3 regions of the Lysinibacillus sp. NPDC092081 genome follow, and region 2 is predicted to be linked to each of the others. Evidence: predicted binding sites of a transcription regulator. Region 2 holds the regulator's gene; each other region holds the start of a gene.
The links. The regulator Rex, encoded in region 2, represses fermentation and respiration genes when NADH is low (regulators of the CRP and FNR family bind a similar motif). The targets are predictions, from matches to a motif close to TTGTGAAATATTTCACAA.

Region 1 (7,300 bases), on a different contig from region 2:
CTGTAAAAATTCTTTCGGTGATTTTTGATTATAACGTGCTTTTGTATGAGTCGCATCGACGATAATCGTTTTACTTGTAATAATGCCTCTTTCTAATGCAATTTCAACCGTCTTTCCGATAAGTAAATCTAATAAATTCATGTCTTGTAGGCGTAGACGGCGAAACTTAGTAAGAGAACTCGAATCAATCACATCATCTTCAGGTGCCATATCTAAAAAATATTTAAAGGACATATCGTATTTAGAACGCTCGACAAGGTCAGCATCGGATAAGTCATGAATCGCTTTTAAGAGTAAATATTTGAACATACGAATTGGTGGGATCGCATTACGACCATTATCCAAACAATATTTTGATTTTAGTTCGTCTAAGATAAATAAAAAATCAACGACCTCATTTATTTGGCGAAGCATATTATCTTTTGGAATAATTAAATCGTACAACGCCATATAAGGACTTAAATTGAAAGTTTCTTGTTTGGAAATCATGGTCGCACCACCTCTAGTTAGTTTTATTTATTATACTATGGTAAGAGAATGGAAAGAAAAGAAAAAACGATTGTGGGAACGGATTTCCGTTCCCACAATCACTTTCGATATTTATTGGACTTTTTCAGTGCCCTCGTATTTTGCAGGCGGCAGCTTTTTCAAGTTCCATTGCCCTCGATAATGGTTGTAATACATCATATAACTTTTCACTTCTCGTTTTACTTCTTCCAATGTTTCGCACGCTTTCAGATTGGTTTCATCTTTAAAATGACCGAAGAAGGATTCTTGAGGGGCGTTATCCCAACAGTTTCCTCGACGTGACATAGATTGCCCTAGTCCCATTTCCTTCACAAGTTTCTGGAATTTTGGATTCGTATAATGGAATCCTTGATCTGAATGAATAAATGCATCTTTCGTTAAATGGTGGTGATTTCGCTTCAATTTACGAAGAGTATTAAGCGCGATATCCATACTTAATGAAGCAGATACTTCATACGCTAAAATTTCGTTTGTCTCAGCGCCCTTAATCGTTGATAAATAAGCACGTTTGCCGTTTCCATACGTCAAATACGTGATATCTGTTAATAATACTTTTCCTGCTACACCTTGTTTAAAGTTACACTGTAATTCATTTGGACATGTACGATGTTCTTTTGTTGCTTTGGCCATTCTACGTGCCGGATTCGCTTTTCGAATTGGGCATATAATCTCAAATTTCTCATAATGCGGCGAATACGTTTTAAGTTATATGTAATTCCATATTGATTTTCTAACGTCATTTTAATTTGACGTGCACCTTTTCTACGTCCTCGGAAATGATACGCTTTTAAAATGATTTCTTTGGTTGCTTCATCTGCTAATTCATATGCTGCACGCTTTTGCATTGATTTCTCTGTGAAATAATTATAGTAACCTGAACGTGATACGCCCATGATTTCACTTAGATAGCTTACTAAACGTTTTAGTTTATATTTTTGAATCGTTTTACTGATTAATTCAAACTTTAGTTCCGTTGCGATTGTTATTTCTTCTTTAACATCTGCCTTTCGAGTAGATCGAGCTTTTTTAAAAGTTCATTCTCCGCTTGTAATAATCTATTTTTCGCTTCTAATCGTGCAATTTTTTCTTCTAAACTTAATTCCCGTTCTGATGGACGACCTGAATTCGTTTTACGTGTATCTTGTAGACCAGCTACTCCAGTTGTACGATAAGCTGCACGCCAACGCTTTCCCGCTGAACTAATGCGCTTCAAACCAATAAGTTCAACATCTAAACCAGCCTCTTCAAAAATCGTTCTTGGGAGTTTTCCTTTTTCATTTTCTGCAATAAAATGGCGTTTAAATTCCTCAGTATAAGTAATCGCTTTATCACTAATAGCCTGGACATTAGGATTACATTTTAGTTGTTCTTGCTCTTTTTTAGTAAATAATCTTTTCGTCATTTATTCCGCTCCGACATCTTTTTTCTCATTATAAACAAAAGTACCCTATAGGATAGACTTTTTTCAAAGTGTCTATCTTATAGGGTACAGTTTAAAAGTCGAAACCGAATCAATATTAAACAATATATGTTAGGGCTACCATTTATCACTCAATCCTGTTAAATGAAAGAAACATTGAATATTACCACTATCCCAAATATTGGGTTTATGATAACATATATCTGAATCTTTTAACTTTAGAAAATATGAAAGGAAGTGTAATATTCAGATATGAAAAAGATATTGAAACCATTGATTAGTGTTATTGCCATTGGTGCCCTCTCTCTATCTATAAATATAGATAAAAATGTATTAGCTAGTAATATTGCAAATACATGTGATTATAATTCGGCATCGAAAGTAAACCCTGATTTTTCCACAATGAACTGTTTGTTAACCGAAACAGCACTGATTTATGATGTTCCTCCTGAAATTGTGAAGGCAATTGCGGAAGGTGAAAGTGGAAATTGGCGTCATTTCGATGTGAATGGTGAAGCGATTGTGACAGCTGATAAGGGGATTGGCATTATGCAAATTACAAATCAAGCCGGCTACAATCAAGATAGACTAAAAAGCGATATTGTCTATAATATTCAAGCTGGTGTAGAGACTCTAGATAATATGTTTAAGCGGAAGGATTTACCTAGCATCAACGGTGGGGAAAGAGATGTACTGGAACATTGGTACTTCGCTATCATGGCTTATAACGGTACTAAGCCAGTAAATAGTCCTTTTGTCCAAGCAACTGGTGAAAGAAATGCAAATGCCTATCAAGAAAGAATTCTCCAAATTATCAAGAAATTGGAATTAATAGACTTAACAGAGCTGCCTTTTTCACGTGAACATTTTCAATATGACTCTAACAGCAGGGAAAATATTAAATTTTCAACGATGAACTATGATTTTGATTTACCATTAACAAAATCTAAGTATTTTTTTGAAACAAATCAAAAAGTTAGTGCAATAACTAATGTAACATTTAGGACAAGACCTACTACGGATAGTCCTTCTTTGGGTACTTTACGTGAAGGTGAAATTATTACCATTACGGGTCCTTTTGAATATGAAAAAGTATCAACGAAGAAAAACCATTTTGTTTGGTATCCTGTGAAAAGAAGTGACGGGACAGAGGGGTATGTAGCATCAAGTTATTTAAACTACTCAGCTTCAACACCTCCAGTAACACCGCCCACAACGGGCAACGTTGATGTATCAAAGTTTGCTGATTACAATGCAAACCAATACTGGGCTGAGGATTTTAAGTGGGCAGTCAACATCGGTATCATCAGTGGATACCCAAACGTGAAAAACCCATCAACAGGTAAGTACGAAAACTTACTTAAACCGTACACTAACTTAACGGAAAACCAAATGTTATCTATCCTATTACGTTACTTCAAACCATCAGAACTAGCTTCAACGATAGCTAATACTTCATGGTATGGAGACGTAAACTACCAACTGGCTACAAAATACTCTCTACCAGTTCTAGGTGCAAACACAGCATCCAAACAAGCCATTGCAGGTAAGGATATCACACGGGGTAACTTCGCTCGTATCTTAGCTTCAATGCATTATGGTAAGACTGTATCTCAGTCAGAAGCTATTAAATTCCTTCGTGATAATGGTTTAACAACTACTAAAACAAATGAAGAGTTTAAACCAAATGATTCTCTAGCAAGAGCGCACACAGTGGCATTCTTCCACCGTTACGAACAAATATTCAATAACTAAATTGCTACTTACAAGTGAAAAGGTAACTATAAAAGTCATCTTTTCTTTTTTATGTTTAATAAATCCTTTCTTGACACTCCTCGAACCTTTCATAACTAAATTCATTGACACAGATTGCTTGATGGGAGCTACAAAGTCTTGTGTTAAGCTACTGGAGTGATTGAGAAAGCATAACAAAAGGACTTGCATATATGAGATTCAATCATACACGCAAGCCCTTTTCTTATTAACCTACCGCTCTCGTTAGTTAAACAACCCTTGCTCTTTCCACTTGTTAAAATATTTGATAACTCATTTCCTCTGCTGTCATAGTGTTTGCGTATCTTCCCATTTAAAAGTATGAGAACCCGACAATGCCTCGTAGCTTGGATTCCCTTTTACATCCCCAAAAAGCGTTTCAAATGTATTTACATCCACTGAATTTGTTGTTCCATTCTCGTCAGTTTCAAGATGAATGAAATCAACCTCTCCCTGTTATGAATTCCCCTTAAACATCAAACCTGCTTTATTTAAAGATAAATATAATTGATTCATACTCAATTTCTACTCTCCTTTAAAATTCGTTAGCTTAATCAACTAAACTGCCCCGTTAGTTAAATAACAACAGTTTTTAAAACAGCAGAGTCACTCAAATATATTCTTTTCATAAGATTTAGTGAACGGCATAAAATTTTGAAAACCCCACAAAATAAAACATAGTTAAAATCAAAAATGGAGGAGGTGTTATTTTGAAGCTCCTTATAAAAACAGTTTTATCCTTGTTTTTAATTTCTATTTGTTCGAATTCCCCCAAAATTGCTCAAGCAAAAGATAGTCATTTAGATGAAATAGCTACAAGTGAAGGTGAAGTGGTTTACCAATTTCAATATAAATATGATGAAATTTATAAACTATTGGGTTTAACTGCTAAAGAGTATGACGTATATTGGAAAAAAGGTCTTTCTATTGCAGAGATGGCTGAAAAACAAGGAATTGGAAGGGAAAAATTGTATGAGTATTTTGTAACTTTACATTATAATGAAATGGAGAAATGGAAATCTAAAGGTATTTTGGTAGGTCATCTTTACTTCACTCAGGTTTATACCTTGAAGGAAGAAATAGATGATTTTCTTGACAGGAATCCTGTATACAAAAAATAATCTTTCTCTTGTAAATCAGAACGTTGGTGTACTTTTAATATAGTTTGATTAAAAATTTATATAAGCCTACTTTTTATCAAGGGCTGTTTTCTCTAAAACAAAAAGGCAGATTTACTCAAAACGTGTAGAATAAATTCTGTCTTTTTATTTTTGATATTTCGCGAATCGAAAATTTAACTAAAGCCCTCGTTACTTTAAGTGCAATATTTCACAAAGTTAGTAAAGAAAAATTAATAAAAGTAATCCTATTCTACTGTTGATAATGGTACTTTTTGTATATTATACTGGAGGTGAATTACTATTTAATAATGAAGGGAGATTTACCATGGAGGTAACATTTACAGTAAGCAGATGGGATGAAAAGCCAGTAGATGACACTAGAAAAGAATTCCCTATTAATATTGCCCATGTCGAATATGATTTAGAGGGTGAATTAACAGGAAAAGCTTTTGTTGAATATTTGTTATATTATGTTGAATCTAATATAGATGATAGTCACTTAGCCACTGCTAAAATTTCCGGATTTCTGCATTTTGAAGGAACTTACAAGGGAAAACAGGGGACATTTACAGCTATAGAGCAAGGAATATTTGATAAAGGAAATCTAGATTCTCCAGCAACAATCATCAAAGCTACCGGTGACTTAGAAAGCTTGAAAGGGTCTTATAACTATAAGTTTACAGGTGAAACCAGTAAGATGATTCTAGATTTTAAATTCTAACAAAACAGTAAAAAAGGGCATTTCTGTACTACCAGGAATGCCCTTTTCGTCGAAAGATCTTCTTCAACTATCCTGCTCCGTTAGTTGAAGAAGAAAAAGAGGCACTTATTCCATAATCGCGCCCGATAATGGAATAAGTCTTCATAAGAATAACGATAATTTTCTCTATTTACTAAATAACTTAATTCCAGAGTTTAAATTAATAATTGCAAGTAGAGCTATACGTAACCATGCCATATAAAGCCAGAAGTCGCTACCATATTACAGCAGTTGGAGAGGTACCAAAATCATCAACATAAATCGCAATGTTCAAAAATAGTTTAAAAGTAATGACTATGGCTTAATTTTACTTGATGTAATTCTTTCTACAATAACCATATCCAACCACTAATCCAACCTTCTTCTTTTATTTTATTGAAAAAGGGACAATTCCTCTTAAGAATTGTCCCCTTTAATTGAATTACTATTAACTGGTGGTGTTCAATACTTTAAAATAACCTTCATCGCTTTATCAATGCAGATAATTCGCCCTCAAAAACTTTTTCTTCCTTATCATTGAAAGTAGATAACAATACCGTTAGGATACCCGTTTCATTCATTGTTGCTTTCTTATCTATAACCTTTACAATGATATGTAGTTCATCATCTGGATACACCGGCTTTATAAATCTAATATTATTCATTCTTGTTCCTGCAATAACATCCTCACCATATTTACCTTCTTCAACCCATAGCTTAAATGAAATAGCTAGTGTATGTATCCCAGAAGCAATAATTCCATTAAATATTCCCTGATTTGCTTTTTCCTCATCTAAATGCATATATTGGGGGTCGAACTCACCTGCAAACCTCATAATATCCTCTTTTGTTAATTTGTATGGTTTAGTTTCGAACACATCTCCAATTGTAAATTCATCTAACTTCATAAAAACACCTCTTAAATATTAATTAACGCGATTACTTAATTTATTCTAACACCTACTATTAATGGTTAGTATTACTTTTTCCTACTTCAAGAAACCTGATCGTTGACTTAAGTACATCTTCACAAGCTTTCATAAATCTACTTAAACATCTATTTTCTTTTAATGTGTTATTCAATTAAATGGCCCGATTATTGAACACAAGTTAAACAACACTCTTAAACTATCCTGCTCCGTAACTTCAATAAGAAAAAGCCAATCCTCTTCTTGGAGAATAGCACCCGTTTAATAAGATTTTCTTACTTACATTAAAAATCTTGTTAGCTAAATAGTCCATTCTATAAGTAATCCTGCCTGTGCCAAGCCACCACCAAAACCAAATAATAAAATCTTATTTCCATTTTTTATTTTACCTTCTCGTACCGCTATATCTAAAGATAAAGCGATTGAAGCTGCAGATGTATTTCCGTAATTGACTAAGCTATATAGAGTTCGCTCTATTGGAAAACCACTTTTTTCGCATATAGACTCAATCATCCTTAAATTTGCACTGTGAGGAACAAACCAATCGACATTTTTCAACTCAATTGAAGTGTTTTTCATAACGGATTGTATTCCTTTTGGCACAGTTGTAACCGCCCACTTATAAACCTCCCGCCCATTTTGAACAATGCAACCATTTCCGACCAAATCTTTTCCATTCATTGTGTTAGATAAATTGGTACTATATAAACTATTTCCTTTCTCGCCTTCTGAACATAAATGTGATGAAATAAAACTCGGTTGTTTTTCATCATATTCAACAAGAACTGCC
Region 2 (7,300 bases):
TAAAATTGCGATATCTTCAAGCATTGCTTTACGACGATCGCCAAATCCTGGAGCTTTAACCGCTACAGCATTGAATGTACCACGAAGTTTGTTCACTACAAGTGTTGCAAGAGCTTCACCTTCAACATCTTCAGCGATGATTAATAGTGGACGACCTTGTTGTACCACTTGTTCTAATAATGGTAATACTTCTTGGATGTTTGTAATTTTTTTATCAGTAATTAAAATGTATGGGTTATCTAATACCGCTTCCATTTTATCTGTATCTGTCACCATATAGTGTGATGCATAACCACGGTCGAATTGCATACCTTCAACTACATCAAGCTCAGTTGTGAAGCCTTTAGATTCTTCAATTGTAATAACGCCATCGTTACCCACACGTTCCATTGCTTCTGCAATTAATTGCCCTACTTCATCATCAGCAGCAGAGATTGCCGCAACCTGTGCGATTTCCTCTTTGTTGCTTACTGGGCGAGAAATAGCGTGTAATTCTGTAAGGGCTGCTGCAACTGCTTTGTCGATCCCTTTACGAATACCTACAGGGTTTGCACCAGCTGTTACGTTTTTCAAGCCTTCACGAATAATTGCTTGCGCTAATACTGTTGCAGTTGTTGTACCGTCACCAGCGATTTCGTTTGTTTTAGAAGCAACTTCTGCTACTAATTTTGCCCCCATGTTTTCGTATGGGTTTTCTAGCTCGATTTCTTTTGCAATTGTTACACCATCATTTGTAATAAGCGGTGAACCGAATTTTTTTTCTAAAACTACGTTACGACCTTTAGGCCCTAAAGTAATTTTTACTGCGTTTGCTAATTTATCTACACCTTGTAGCATTAATGCACGTGCTTCTTCTGAGAATTTAATATCTTTTGCCATTTGAATTTACCCTCCTGAAATGGAATATTCGTTAAGCTTCATCAATATATTTATAGAAATTTCGCCATACTGTCATTGCCATCTATCTATTTGTTTATCTAAGACAATCACTAAAGGCATTTACTTTAAAAGTATTAACTTATTCAATAATTGCAAGAATATCGCTTTCGCGTAAAATTAGGTATTCATTACCTTCATATTTAACTTCTGTACCAGAGTATTTAGAGAAAATAATGCGGTCGTCAACTTTTAGGTCAAGCTCTACACGTTGTCCGTTCTCTAAAATGCGACCCATCCCAACTGCTACAACTTTACCTTCTTGCGGTTTTTCTTTTGCAGAGTCTGGCAGTACAATACCGAATGCAGATTTTTCTTCTACCTCGATTAGTTCGATTACAATACGATCTCCTAGTGGTCTTAACAAGTGAAACAACCTCCTATTAATTAAATATATGTTTGAAAGTCTATTAGCACTCTATCTAGTCGAGTGCTAACACAATTATTATGATAATCAATCACACTTTTTTTTGCAAGTCAGAACTTCGAAAAATTTTGTTTTCTTTCCATATTCCTCTACAATAGAAAGGTAGCATAAAGAATGGAAAGGATTTTGACTGTGAACAATTCTCAAAAAATAAATAAACATAAAAAAACAGCCCTTTATGTTTTACTGATCTATATCCTCATGCAAATATCAGGTAGATGGCTGGCACAACCGTTTCACAAATTTGTTATGAGTACCACCGGTTTACCTAGTGAGCAAGCTGCTCCGCTTACGCAAGGCTGGTATATCGCACTTAGCTTTGCCATTGCGTTAATTCTAAGCTTAGTCATAACATCTCGCGATAAAGCTTTTTGGGATATTTATCAAGGAAAGAAAGAAACTATACCACTATCAATTATGTGGGGAATCATAGGTTTCTTCTTAGTTTTCATCGGCCAAATGATTGGCGCAGCTATCGAAATGGCTGTATTCGGTATCCAAGGTGGATCACAAAACACAGCCGATATTGTAGCTATTGCAAAAGGCGCTCCTATTGCGATATTAGCAATTGTCGTATTTGGACCAATATTAGAAGAGTTCGTCTTCCGCCGTGTTATTTTTGGATCGCTTGTCCAAACAACTAATTTCTGGATAGCCGGTATAGTAAGTGCCATTTTCTTTGCACTTATTCATTTCGACTTCTCTCATATCTTGCTTTATACAATCTGTGGATTGATTTTTGCCTTCTTATATCACAAAACAAAACGCATTTGGACATCTATTATCGCCCATGTCATGCTGAATGGTTTTGTGACACTTGTACAATTGTATGCAGAACCATTGCAAAAGTTTCTTGAACAACTAGAAAAAATGCAATAAAAATCAGCGAGTTTTTCTTCCCACTGATTTTTAGTTGAATGTAAGTATATGTATTACGACGAAAAAGCTCGATGCTACTAATATGCATCGAGCTTCTATTTTTTATTGATTTAATTCTTCGATTTGACGCCGCTGTTGTTCAAGTGCGTCTTCAATCTGTCGTTTTTGCTCAGCTTCTTGTTCTTCCTTTAAACGTAACTCTTCTGATTTTAAGTATTTACGATAGCCTATCCTAGCAACCCAAATACTAAATTCATAGAGCATAAACATCGGCACTGTTACGATTAAGTGACTCATTAAATCAGGAGGTGTAATCATAGCCGCTATCACAAAAAGTGCAAAATAGGCGTACTTTCTGTTTATTGCCATTATTTTTGGATTTAAAATTCCAAGACGAGCAAAAAATAAAAGTATAATCGGTAATTGGAATATAAATCCAAAAGGCAAGGTTATTTGAAATAAAAATGAAAAGTATTCATTAATTCCAATAGTTAACTGCACCCCGAGGCGAGCAGATAACTCAATCATAAAGTTTAATACATACGGAAATAAAATAAAGTAAGAAAAAACAATTCCAGATACAAATAATATAAAAGTGAATGGTATATAACTTAATGTGACTTTACGTTCTTTTTCATATAATCCTGGTGAAATAAATGCCCATAGCTGATATAAAATAATCGGAGAAGTCAACAAAAAAGCAATATAAAGAATCATTTGAAAATAAATTTTAATAGAATCTGTGATCCTGAAAGCGTTTAACGAGAAGCTTTGTGCTGTTTCACTACTTTGTAAAAAATGAATAAGCGGCTCCGATAAAAAAAACGCCCCAACAATCGCAATAACAAAGAAAACGACTGCAAAGTAAAGTCGTTTCCTTAATTCTTCTATATGCTCAATGACAGTTTGATCGTTTGTATTCATATTAGGAAGACATCCTTCAGTTACTTATCATCGTGTTCGATGACTTTCTTTTTATCATCGTGTTCGATGACTTTCTTCTTATCATTATCTTCATCGTCTACTAACCCTTTAGTAGCATTTTTAAACTCACGAAGTGTAGAACCCATAGCTTTCCCTAACTCTGGTAACTTTTTAGGACCAAAAATTAAGATTGCTACAATTCCGATAATGACCATGCTCATAGGACCGATACCCATTTCAGCCACCTCCTCTTATATATGATTCATTTTAACTCATATATGATTATTTGGCTAACTAATAATATGTGAAATTTTTTCGTCACTTTCGCATTTTACTTCATACCTATTTTACAGAAACTGTGAGAGCTATACTTTAAATTATGTACAATTATCACTCTTCCTGATTACGAATTAAATAAATAAGTGCCTGCAACTCTACCGACAAATCGATTGTTAAAAGTTGCATTTTATCTGGTACCGTAATACGCTCTGGCGTAAAGTTCAAAATCCCTTTTGCATTCATTGCCACTAATCTATCAGCCATTTTCTGTGCAGAGCGTGGTGAAACTGTTAAAATTGCAAGCTCCGCTCCATATTCTGCATACTTTTCTTCCAATAAATCCGGATGAAAAACTGGAATATTGCTAATCATCTTCCCTTCTTTTGGGGCCTTTGAATCAAATGCCACAACGATATGGGTATTATGATTTTTTTGGAAATTGTATTTTAATAAAGCACTACCTAAATTCCCTACCCCAATTAACGCTACTTTTGTCGCTTCATGTTGATCGAGCGTTTGGCTAAAAAACTGTAAGAGATGCTGCACATCATAGCCATATCCCTTTTTCCCAAGAGCACCAAAATAAGAAAAATCACGGCGAATAGTTGCAGAATCAATTTTCATCGCTTCACTCAGTTCTTTCGACGAAATGCGTTCCATGCCTTCTTGTGCAAAGTTTTGGATAAATCGATAGTAAAGAGGAAGTCTTTTCGTAGTGGCTTGTGGAATTTTTAATTCTTGTTTCAAACTTTTTCCTCCTTATAGAGTATCAAATCTATTTATGATACACGCTTAATTAACTATTTCTCAGTTTATAATATTCACTGTAGTATTTCCCTTTAGTTAATGGCGCTTTTACGCCACTAACTAAAGAGAAATCGTTTCAATCTTACATGACAGCTTGGAATAAGTAAAGCACCGACATTGCATGCAAATCGTACATCTATTACACTAAGGAAGAATTGAGGTGTCGAGAATGATTGTTTTACAAGTCAATCAACTATATAAATCCTTCCTTGCAGATGAAATTTTGAGTGGCGTAAAATTAGAGGTTCAACATCGTGACCGCGTTGCATTAGTAGGTCGTAACGGTGCTGGTAAGTCCACTTTACTTAAAATAATTGCTGGTCAACTGTCATATGACTCTGGCGATATTATTATCCCTAAAGGTATACAAATTGGATATTTGGAGCAGCATGCTGGATTAAACTCAACATTGTCGATTTGGGATGAAATGATGACAATTTTTGAGCCGCTTATTGCCCAAGAACAAGCACTCCGATCATTAGAACAACAAATGGCCGACCCAGCTGTTTATGAAAATCCTACTTTATATGCAAAAATAATGTCTGAATACGATCATTTGCAGCATAATTTTAAGGATGCGGGTGGCTATCAATTTGAATCTGATACACGTTCTGTACTTCATGGCATGCAGTTTTATCCTGAGGATTACGAAAAGCCAATTAGCTCACTATCAGGGGGACAACGAACTCGGTTAGCACTTGCTAAGCTTCTGTTAAGTAAACCTGACCTATTAATACTCGATGAACCTACTAACCATTTAGATATTGAAACCCTCTCTTGGTTGGAATCATATTTAAAAGGCTATGAAGGGGCTATTCTAATTGTTTCTCATGACCGCTACTTCTTAGACCAGGTTGTTTCCATTGTCTACGAAGTTTCTCGTCATCGCGTCACAAAATATACAGGCAATTATAGTGCCTATCTAGATGAAAAAGCGAAAAATTATGAGCGTGATTTGAAGGTTTATGAACGACAGCAAGATGAGAAGGCCAAGCTTGAAGAATTTGTTCAAAAAAACATTGCTCGTGCTTCTACTACTAAAATGGCACAAAGTCGTCGAAAAATGCTTGAACGAACAGAATGGCTGGAATCCCCTGAGGGTGATGAAAAGTCAGCAAGCTTCGGTTTTACAATTGAACGTCAAAGTGGTAACGATGTATTATCTATTGATGACTTAGCTATAGGTTATAGTGATAAGAAAATATCAAGCGGCATCACATTACGCACTTTCCGAGAAGACCGCATTGCACTTGTTGGACCCAATGGTGTTGGTAAATCAACTTTATTAAAAACCATCGTCAAAGATTTACCACCACTCTCCGGAGAGATTCGCTATGGTACAAATGTTCAAATTGGTTATTATGACCAAGAGCAGGCAAAGCTGTCGAGCAATAAAAGTGTTCTAAAAGAGCTATGGGATGAATGGCCATTAATGAATGAAAAAGATATTCGCTCGGTACTAGGCCGTTTCTTATTCAGTGGAGTAGATGTAGATAAAATCGTGTCGTCTTTATCTGGTGGCGAAAAGGCTAGACTTGCATTAGCTAAGTTAATGATGCAAAAGGCCAATCTCTTAATTCTCGATGAGCCTACCAACCACTTAGACTTGGATAGTAAAGAGATATTGGAAAACGCACTGATCGATTATCCTGGAACGCTCTTATTTGTATCGCATGACCGATATTTCATCAATCGAATTGCTACTAAAGTAATCGAACTGTCTGGCGATGGGTCCTTTGAGTATTTAGGTGACTATGATTATTATCTTGAAAAGAAACAAGAGCTATTAGAAATTGCACAAATGAAGGCTGCCGCTCAACCACAAGTACAAGCTGATGTACCTGAGAAGATCTCTACCTCTACAATTGATAAAGAGGCTAAAAAACGAGAGCGCCAAATTAGACGCACGCTTGAGGAACTAGAGGGGAAAATGCAGCAAGTAAATCTTGAAATAGCTCGCTTAGAAGAAGCTCTTTGCGATCCCGAGATTTTCACAGACCACGAAAAAATTACACAGCTTCAAGAGGAATTATCAACCGCTAAGGAACAGTATGAGTTATTCGAAATGGAATGGCTTGAGCTAAGTGAAGAACTTGAAAATATTATTTTATAACATCCCTCTTGAGGTGTGATAAAACTTGTAAAGCCATGTGCCTTGTCGCATGGCTTTTTACTTTACTCGCGTTGATTTTTCATATATATTGGTCAAGTGCTATTTTTCGACAAAAAATGCCCACAACTTTATACACACTATAAATCTAGTAATATCAACATATCAACAGACTTTTCCACATTGTCCACAATTCAAAAATATTTTATTCACATCATTTTATACAAAATAGGCTACTATATATTGAATAATCACAAGTTATGCACAAGTTATCAACATTTTGTGCATAAGTACGGATGTTCGCTGTTTTATTTCTATCTTACCTGTGGATAATTTTCTGAAAAATTTGTCAACTGATCGGATTCAAATTTTCTTATAGACACTGTTTTCTCAACAATTTTTTCACAAAAGCAAAAAGAGGTATTTTAGAATCAAATCTAAAACACCTCTTTTCTTCTTACACCCAGGATTTTAACTCCATTCCAGGGCGACCGTTCATTGATAAATTGCCTCGAATACCTGCTTTAAACATAGGTGTTGCTGCTGCCCCTATCATAGCGGCATTATCTGTACACAGTTTTAATGGTGGCACGAAAAATGGTATGTTTTCTTCAGCAAATACCTTCTCAAGTGATGTACGCAAGCCCTTATTAGCCGCTACACCACCTGCTGCAATAACCTGTTTCACTTTATATTCGCGAGCTGCCCGTAAGGTTTTCGCTGTTAACACTTCCACTACGCTTTCCTGAAACCCTTTGGCAACAGCAGTCGGACAAATTTCTTCACCACGTTGGTCCATGTTATGTTTATAATTAATAACCGCTGATTTCAAGCCGCTAAAGCTAAAATCATAAGAATCTTCCTCTAACCACACTCTTGGGAAAGATACTGCCTCATCTCCCTCATGTGCTAATTTATCAATTCGCGGACCACCTGGA
Region 3 (7,300 bases), on a different contig from region 2:
GCTTCAAGGAGAATTGGACCTAGTTGCTGTTCCTGGAAACGGGGAAGTAAAAGACTTTGAAGGAATTGATGTAAAAGGTAAAGTGGCATTGATTTCTCGCGGCAGTATCGCATTCGTTGATAAAATTGCAAATGCAAAGGCAAAAGGAGCAGTCGCAACAATTATTCATAACTTTGCTGGTGGAACGAATGCACCGAACATTTCAGGCACATTCCTTGGTGATTCATTTGATTTTCTGCCAACATTTGATATGTCACAAACGGATGGCGCTGCAATTCGCGCTGCATTAGCAAGCGGGATTGGAAAAGTAAGCTTTAGTAAATTTGCTTCCACAAAGACACTAGGAGATGATGTAAACGATTCAAGTTCACGTGGACCATCTACACCAAACTTTGATATTAAACCAGATGTAAGTGCACCTGGGACAAACATAATGTCAACGATTCCAATGTATAAAAAAGATTTCCCTGATGCAGATTATGGGGAAGCATATGGTCGTAAAACAGGAACTTCTATGGCAACACCACATATTGCAGGTATTGCAGCATTAGTTAAACAAGCAAATCCTGATTGGAACGCGTTCGATGTAAAAGTGGCGCTTTCTAATACCGCAAATGTTATAGATAAAACAAAATACGATGTGTTTTCTCAGGGTGCTGGGCGTGTAAATGCTTATGCAGCAGCTCATCCGGAAATTCTTGCCTATGCACTTGATAGCGCAATTTTAGATGGAACTGGTGCAGTTACAGAAAACTTGAAAGGTACAGTTACTTTCGGTCCACAATCACTTAAAGACCGAGATATTTCTGTAACGAAACAAGTTTTAGTAAAAGATATTAAAGGGAACGGCGGCAATTATAACGTATCAGTTGATGTAACAAAAACATTTGGTGATGCAACTGTTACAGTAGATCAGCCGACATTTAATCTAGATGGTGAGCAAGTTTTAAATATTACATTAACTGCTTCACAAGCTACGGCACCAAACGGCTCTGAAATACTAGGGTATATTAACATCAGCGGCGGAGCTACAGAAATTTCATTGCCATTCGCAGCTGACTTAGGCGGCGCGGCAAAAACTGAAATTAAAGATTTTAAGATTACAGAAACAGACCTATCCTTTAACGGAGATGGAGTGAAAGACTCAGCTGTACTTTCATTCACATTAACTGGAGATGTAACAACTAACTATATCGAGCTTTGGGATATTATGAATCCTGAAGGTGGAGAATATGGAGACGGCTACATTGGTTATCTACATGCAGGTACTGCGCTAGGAAAAGGCTCTTATACGCTGAATGTTGGTGGGCAGTACAAACCATGGGGAACAGCACCTGCCACAACGATTCCAGATGGCCTATATACAATTGACTTCACCGGTCTTGCAGCATCAGGAGTAGTTTCCGGTTATGTTGGACCAATTATCGTGAAATCGACTAAACCAGAAATTACTGGTTCAGTAGCTAAAGGTGTCGCTACAGGACAGGTAACAGATAAGTATATCGACTACAATGAAGAGTTATATTTATACGGTTTAAATTACAATTTAAATGATAAATTAAAAGCTTCCTATATTTCGACGGTAAATGGCGTAGTACAAGCACCAGTTGTTTTTGAATTAAATCAAGACGGTAGCTTCACATTCCCAGTAACAGCAGAAACAAATGCTGTATCAGTAATAATTAAAGACGCTGCCGGGAATGTTGGTGAAGCGAAGATATATGAAAAAGAAGTAGTAGAACCAGTAGTAGCACTTTCTGTAAATCCAACTAAGCTAGACCTAACAGCTGGAGAAACTGCACAACTTACGGTAACAGAAACGTCAACGCCTGCAAAAGGTGATGCAACAGAGGAAGACGTAACTTCAAAAGCTACTTATGTTGTTGGAGATGAAAATGTTGCAACAATAGTAAATGGATTAGTAACTGCAGTAGGTGAGGGCACGACTACAATTACTATTTCATACGGTGATAATAAAGTTACTATAAATGTGACAGTTAAAGCACCTGTTGTAAAAGAACCAATAGTAACACTAGAAATTGACCAAGCTCAGGTTGAAACTAGAATAGGTAAAGAAGTTACAGTTAAAATTACTGAAGTAACTACTTTTGATGGTAAAACAACAGAAAAAGATGTTACAAAGCTTGCAACCTACGAAATAGCGAATGATAAAATAGCTACTGTAAAAGCAGGGGCTGTAAAAGGAAAAGGTCAAGGTAATACGACGATTACGGTAACGTATGGTGAGCACACACTAACATTTGATGTGTTGGTTGTAAAGCCAGGGAATGACAACGGTAATGGTAACGGTAATGGCAACGGCAATGGCAATGGCAATGGCAATGGCAATGGCAATGGTAATGGCAACGGCAACGGCAATGGTAATGGTAACGGCAATGGCAATGGCAATGGCAATGGCAATGGTAATGGCAATGGCAATGGCAATGGCAATGGCAATGGTAATAAAAATAATAATGAAGTTACCGAGGTTGAGTTATAAATTGATCTTAAACTGCCCCGTTAGTTGGGTAAGACAAGATAAAACAACAATCGTTACGAAAAGAATCATAAAAAATGAGGCTGGGACATAACTAAATGGTTCCTTCATAAAGCCGAATAATCTCTAAATTAACAAAACACGATAAATAGAAAAACCGAACTATTCCGAAACACTTCATGAGCGTTTCATTGGATAGTTCGGTATTTTTGTTGGCTGAAACACTTTTGTCCCAGCCTCATTTATTTACATACGTTTGAAGGTTGTCACCCTAAGATAAAAGCTAATCGCTCTAAAATTTAATTTATATATTTTTTTAATTTTTTCACTAACTTTTTTAAAACTAAAATTTGTTGAATATGCCACTGACGAAAATAAAGACAGCCTTTAGTAACGCAGGAATAGATACTCCATTCATCGGCTCAACACCTCATTTTTTCTTTATAAAAGCCGCAGCGTGTATACGCTATAGCTCAGATTTAAAAGAGAATCAACTTACATTTGTTTATTTCATAAATGAATGCGGAATTTGGATACTACTGAATAATATATGAGGGAAATTAAAATAATGATGGGATAGCAAACTGCAATGACGTTTGGGGCGATGCAAAATGTAAGCTATCCCGAAGTAAATATATGTAAAGGAGTTTAATAACATTCCAACTGTAAATATGGTGAAAAAAAGATTTTCAAAATGACAAAGGCTATTACTAAACATTGAAAGAGCCACCAAGTTAAACGGTTAGCGATTACTATGGGTATGAAAGATCCAACTTAACGGTTCTTTTCGGGCGCAAGCTTTCGAGAAAAGAATAATCCAAGTAAAGAATCCATATATATTATATAACGATTTCTTTATGAAGAGGTGAATCATTGGAGAACATGCCAGAGGGCTATTCTTATGTTCCACAGCCTATTCGGAAAGATGGGGCGGGGTGGGTGGATAAAGGGCCGAGAGATATTATGAGAGATCTGGAAAACCCAGATATGCTTGTCCCTCCTAAAACAGATGCTGGACTTGTACCAAATTTAAAATTCTCTTTTTCTGATACGCATATGGTATTAAAAAATGGCGGTTGGTCTCGAGAAGTTACTGCTCGTGATTTGCCAATTGCCACTACATTGGCAGGTGTCAATATGAGTTTGACACCAGGTGGGGTACGTGAACTGCATTGGCATCAACAAGCAGAATGGTCGTATATGCTTCTTGGTCATGCACGTATTACAGCGGTCGATCAAAATGGGCGTAATTTTATTGCCGATGTAGGACCGGGGGATTTGTGGTATTTTCCACCAGGAATTCCTCACTCCATCCAGGGTCTTGAAGATGGCTGTGAATTTTTACTGGTGTTTGACGATGGGCATTTCTCAGATCTTAGTACATTTTCGATATCTGATTGGTTTGCTCATACTCCTAAAGATGTGCTGTCCTCCAATTTTGGTGTTCCGATTAGCGCTTTTAAACATATCCCGAAAGAACAGGTCTATATTTATCAAGATAAGGTTCCGGGACCTCTAGACACACAAAAAGTACAATCCCCATACGGTACAGTCCCCCAAACCTTCAAACATAGCCTGCTTGCCCAAACTCCTATTAAAACTCCTGGTGGCAGTGTCAGAATTGTGGATTCGACAAACTTTCCTATTTCTAAAAATATCGCCGCAGCACTTGTCGAGATTAAGCCTGGTGCTATGAGAGAGTTGCATTGGCACCCGAATAATGACGAATGGCAATATTACCTACAAGGAAAAGGGCGTATGACAGTATTTGCAGCTAATGGTGTGGCGAGAACATTCGATTATCGTGCTGGAGATGTGGGATACGTGCCGTTTGCAAATGGTCACTATATTGAAAATACCGGTACTGAGACATTATGGTTCCTTGAAATGTTTAAAAGTGATAGATTTCAGGATGTTTCGTTAAATCAATGGATGGCCCTTACTCCATCTGAGCTAGTACAAAGCAATTTAAATGTTGGTCCAGAACTTCTTAACGTACTAAGAAAGGAAAAGTGGCCGGTTGTAAAATATCCTGGATTTTCTTATTATCCAAGGTGAGCATATAGAAAAGCAGGTAGGAAAGATAAAAGATCTTATCTTTCCCACCTGCTTGTTTTTAATATTGATATTTATTTCTAGTAGCAAGCAGAATACCGATTGCTGGAACAGTACAAATAAGCATTGCTGCAAATGATAGTCCAGGTGAAATATCGTATAAATAGCCGCCTAAAAATGTAAGGATCGCTGTACTTAATCCCATTGCTAATGCAGAGTAAAGTCCTTGTGCATTTGGAATTTGCTCCTTCGGCAATGTTTTTGTTAAATAGCTAATAAAAGCGAAATGCGCGAGAGCAAAAGAAAATGCATGCAATGTTTGAGAAGCGATAAATACCCAAACATTAGGGAATAAGTAAATGAGTAGCCAACGTAACGAAGAACCACTTGCAGCTAAAAGTAATAAGGAAGATGAGCGCCATTTTTTAAATAGTGTATCTGCCTTCATAAAGTATAAAATTTCGCAAAGAACGGCGATGTTTATAATCATCCCCATATAGAATGGATCAACATGTAAATCACCTAAATAAATATAGCCGTAGCTGTAATAAGAAGCGTGTGCGCCTTGCAATAGGATAACGATTAATAAAACAATAGGGAAGCCTTTAATAGTCCATAATGTTTTCATCGACAATGATTTTGCCCGTTGTTCTTTCGTCGGTATAACGAGTAACTCTTTTGGTGTAGCCATTTGCTGCATCAACAGCATACCGATTAGGCCGATCACCATACTCCAAAAGATCACCTCATTGCCAAATGCACCTGTTAGCATACTAATGATTAATACTGCAATGACAAAGCCAAGGGAACCGTAGGAGCGGCTTTTACCATAGTGTACATTTCCATGCTGTACGAGCGTAGCTGCACTACTTTCAACGGCAGGGAGCAGAGCTGGATAAAAAACGCTAAATAACAGGGTAACGATAAGAAGCGAGATAAAGCTCGTGCTTGGTATGTAAAATAAAGTTGTGATTAGGGCACCTATTGCCAGAATTGTAGTTAGTCGTTTGTTATTTACATATTTTGCAAGAGTCGGGAATAAAAATAGATTTGAAGTTGCTCGTGCTAAAAGACCGCAGCCCATTATGACGCTAGCCTGTGAGACAGTAAGATGTTTGGCATCTACAAGCCAACCAGTCCAGTAAGGTAAGAAAATACCCCATGTAAAGAAAAATGCAAAGAAATTTTGAGAAAGCCATCGTTGATTGTTCATAAATTTTCCGTACCTCCAATTTAACTAAGTTGAATAATAGCACGTTCATCGGTACAATAATGTGAGATATCTCACATTGTTTTGAAGGAGAGAGTAAAATAATGCATATTCTTACAGCTGAGGAACGTTCATACTATCTTGATAAATATCCAATAGATGGTTTTTTTTCTTTTGAAATTGATCTATTTCTAGAAATATGTAAGTTTGACAAAGGTGAATGGATTTTTCAAGAAGGGTCATTCCCGGATACTCTATATTACATGATTGAAGGAAAAGCGAAGTTATATATGACACATAAAAATGGTAAGGTCTCGCTTATCGATTACTTGGAAGCACCACTTTTTATGGGTGAAATTGAGTTGCTTAATGAGGCAAGATATACGAAGGGGATTCAGGCAGTAACCGAGACGATTTGTTTTTCGATTACACAGTCCTGCAAAGAAAAGTTACTCACGGATGTATTATTTTTACGTAAACTTTGTGTGTTTTTAGGGGAAAAGGCGTTCAAAATGACGTCAAAATATACACAAAATCAAGCATTTCCACTTGAAAATCGACTTGCTGCATTTATTCAATTTTCGTCAGATCAAGGAATCTATAAAGAAAAGCATACGGAAATCTGCGAATATTTAGGGGTTTCTTATAGGCATTTGTTATATGTACTGGCACAATTTTGCGAAGAAAAAATTTTAGAAAAGAGAAAGAATGGCTATCACATTATCAATGAAAAGCGTCTTTCCGAATTGGCACAGGAGATACTTTGAGGGATACTACAGCTTATTGTATTCACTTTTTTTAATCAACCAGCGGGCGATTTCCTTGCCGCTATGGTAGAAGTTAACCTCATCGACTCGTTGGTTTTCTACGGAGATATTTAGGGTTTCGTCTATAACGCCAAAAGGTAAAACCCTTATACATTGATGTTTGTTAGGTGAAAATTTTTTGTGCTTTGCCTCAGCTTCAATGTGAGTTTTAGCAGATTTTTGTGCATTTTGGAATGGACAAGCAAGTAATTCTCCTTGTTCCAATGTTGTGCTAGGTGAATAACAATTACTTTTCATTCAACATGCCCCCTTTGTCGTTAGTTTTATTGTACAAGACATGCGGTCGGAATAGTCTTCATTTACAAGGCTTTAACGAAAACTTAAAGGTTAGTGATTTCATTAGATTAGTAATATGTAACCGCATTCATGCCATTAACGAATAAAAATCATAGAAAATTTGTATAATTTCAAGAGAAAAACACGTACTCAAACTATTGTGAATTTTCCTAACAAAACGTATTATTGTAATTAGATTTAACGTGAAAGGTTTTACAGAGTCACGTAATCGTGAGGAGGAATTTTTAATGAGTGCAATTCGAGTAGGTATTGTAGGTTATGGAAATTTAGGGCGCGGAGTAGAGTATGCTATCTCGCAAAATCCAGATATGGAATTAGTAGCGGTATTCACACGTCGCGATCCTTCAACTGTAAACATTGCAAGTAATGCAAGCGTATATTTAGTGGATGATGCTGAAAAATTCCAAAATGACA

Region 1: the regulator Rex is predicted to act here: its motif matches at 5,039-5,056, upstream of ACIQLB_RS20670 (DUF3224 domain-containing protein).
Region 3: the regulator Rex is predicted to act here: its motif matches at 5,825-5,842, upstream of yeiL (transcriptional regulator YeiL).

Annotation. Positions count from the first base shown of each region.
Region 1 covers NZ_JBIVRU010000020.1:35,041-42,340, reverse strand. The annotation lists gene ACIQLB_RS20690 (IS1182 family transposase) at 1-489, opposite strand, end outside; partial or broken gene ACIQLB_RS20685 (IS3 family transposase) at 601-1,930, opposite strand; gene ACIQLB_RS20680 (SH3 domain-containing protein) at 2,201-3,703, shown strand; gene ACIQLB_RS20675 (hypothetical protein) at 4,432-4,842, shown strand; gene ACIQLB_RS20670 (DUF3224 domain-containing protein) at 5,168-5,563, shown strand; gene ACIQLB_RS20665 (MaoC family dehydratase) at 6,064-6,489, opposite strand; gene ACIQLB_RS20660 (ketoacyl-ACP synthase III) at 6,811-7,300, opposite strand, start outside.
Region 2 covers NZ_JBIVRU010000019.1:3,703-11,002, reverse strand. The annotation lists gene groL (chaperonin GroEL) at 1-879, opposite strand, end outside; gene groES (co-chaperone GroES) at 1,019-1,303, opposite strand; gene ACIQLB_RS20180 (CPBP family intramembrane glutamic endopeptidase) at 1,478-2,242, shown strand; gene tatC (twin-arginine translocase subunit TatC) at 2,345-3,166, opposite strand; gene ACIQLB_RS20170 (twin-arginine translocase TatA/TatE family subunit) at 3,187-3,402, opposite strand; gene ACIQLB_RS20165 (redox-sensing transcriptional repressor Rex) at 3,557-4,192, opposite strand; gene ACIQLB_RS20160 (ABC transporter ATP-binding protein) at 4,422-6,365, shown strand; gene tsaD (tRNA (adenosine(37)-N6)-threonylcarbamoyltransferase complex transferase subunit TsaD) at 6,820-7,300, opposite strand, start outside.
Region 3 covers NZ_JBIVRU010000004.1:39,254-46,553, forward strand. The annotation lists gene ACIQLB_RS09225 (S8 family serine peptidase) at 1-2,500, shown strand, start outside; gene ACIQLB_RS09230 (oxalate decarboxylase family bicupin) at 3,380-4,555, shown strand; gene ACIQLB_RS09235 (MFS transporter) at 4,614-5,765, opposite strand; gene yeiL (transcriptional regulator YeiL) at 5,867-6,529, shown strand; gene ACIQLB_RS09245 (hypothetical protein) at 6,536-6,826, opposite strand; gene ACIQLB_RS09250 (diaminopimelate dehydrogenase) at 7,114-7,300, shown strand, end outside.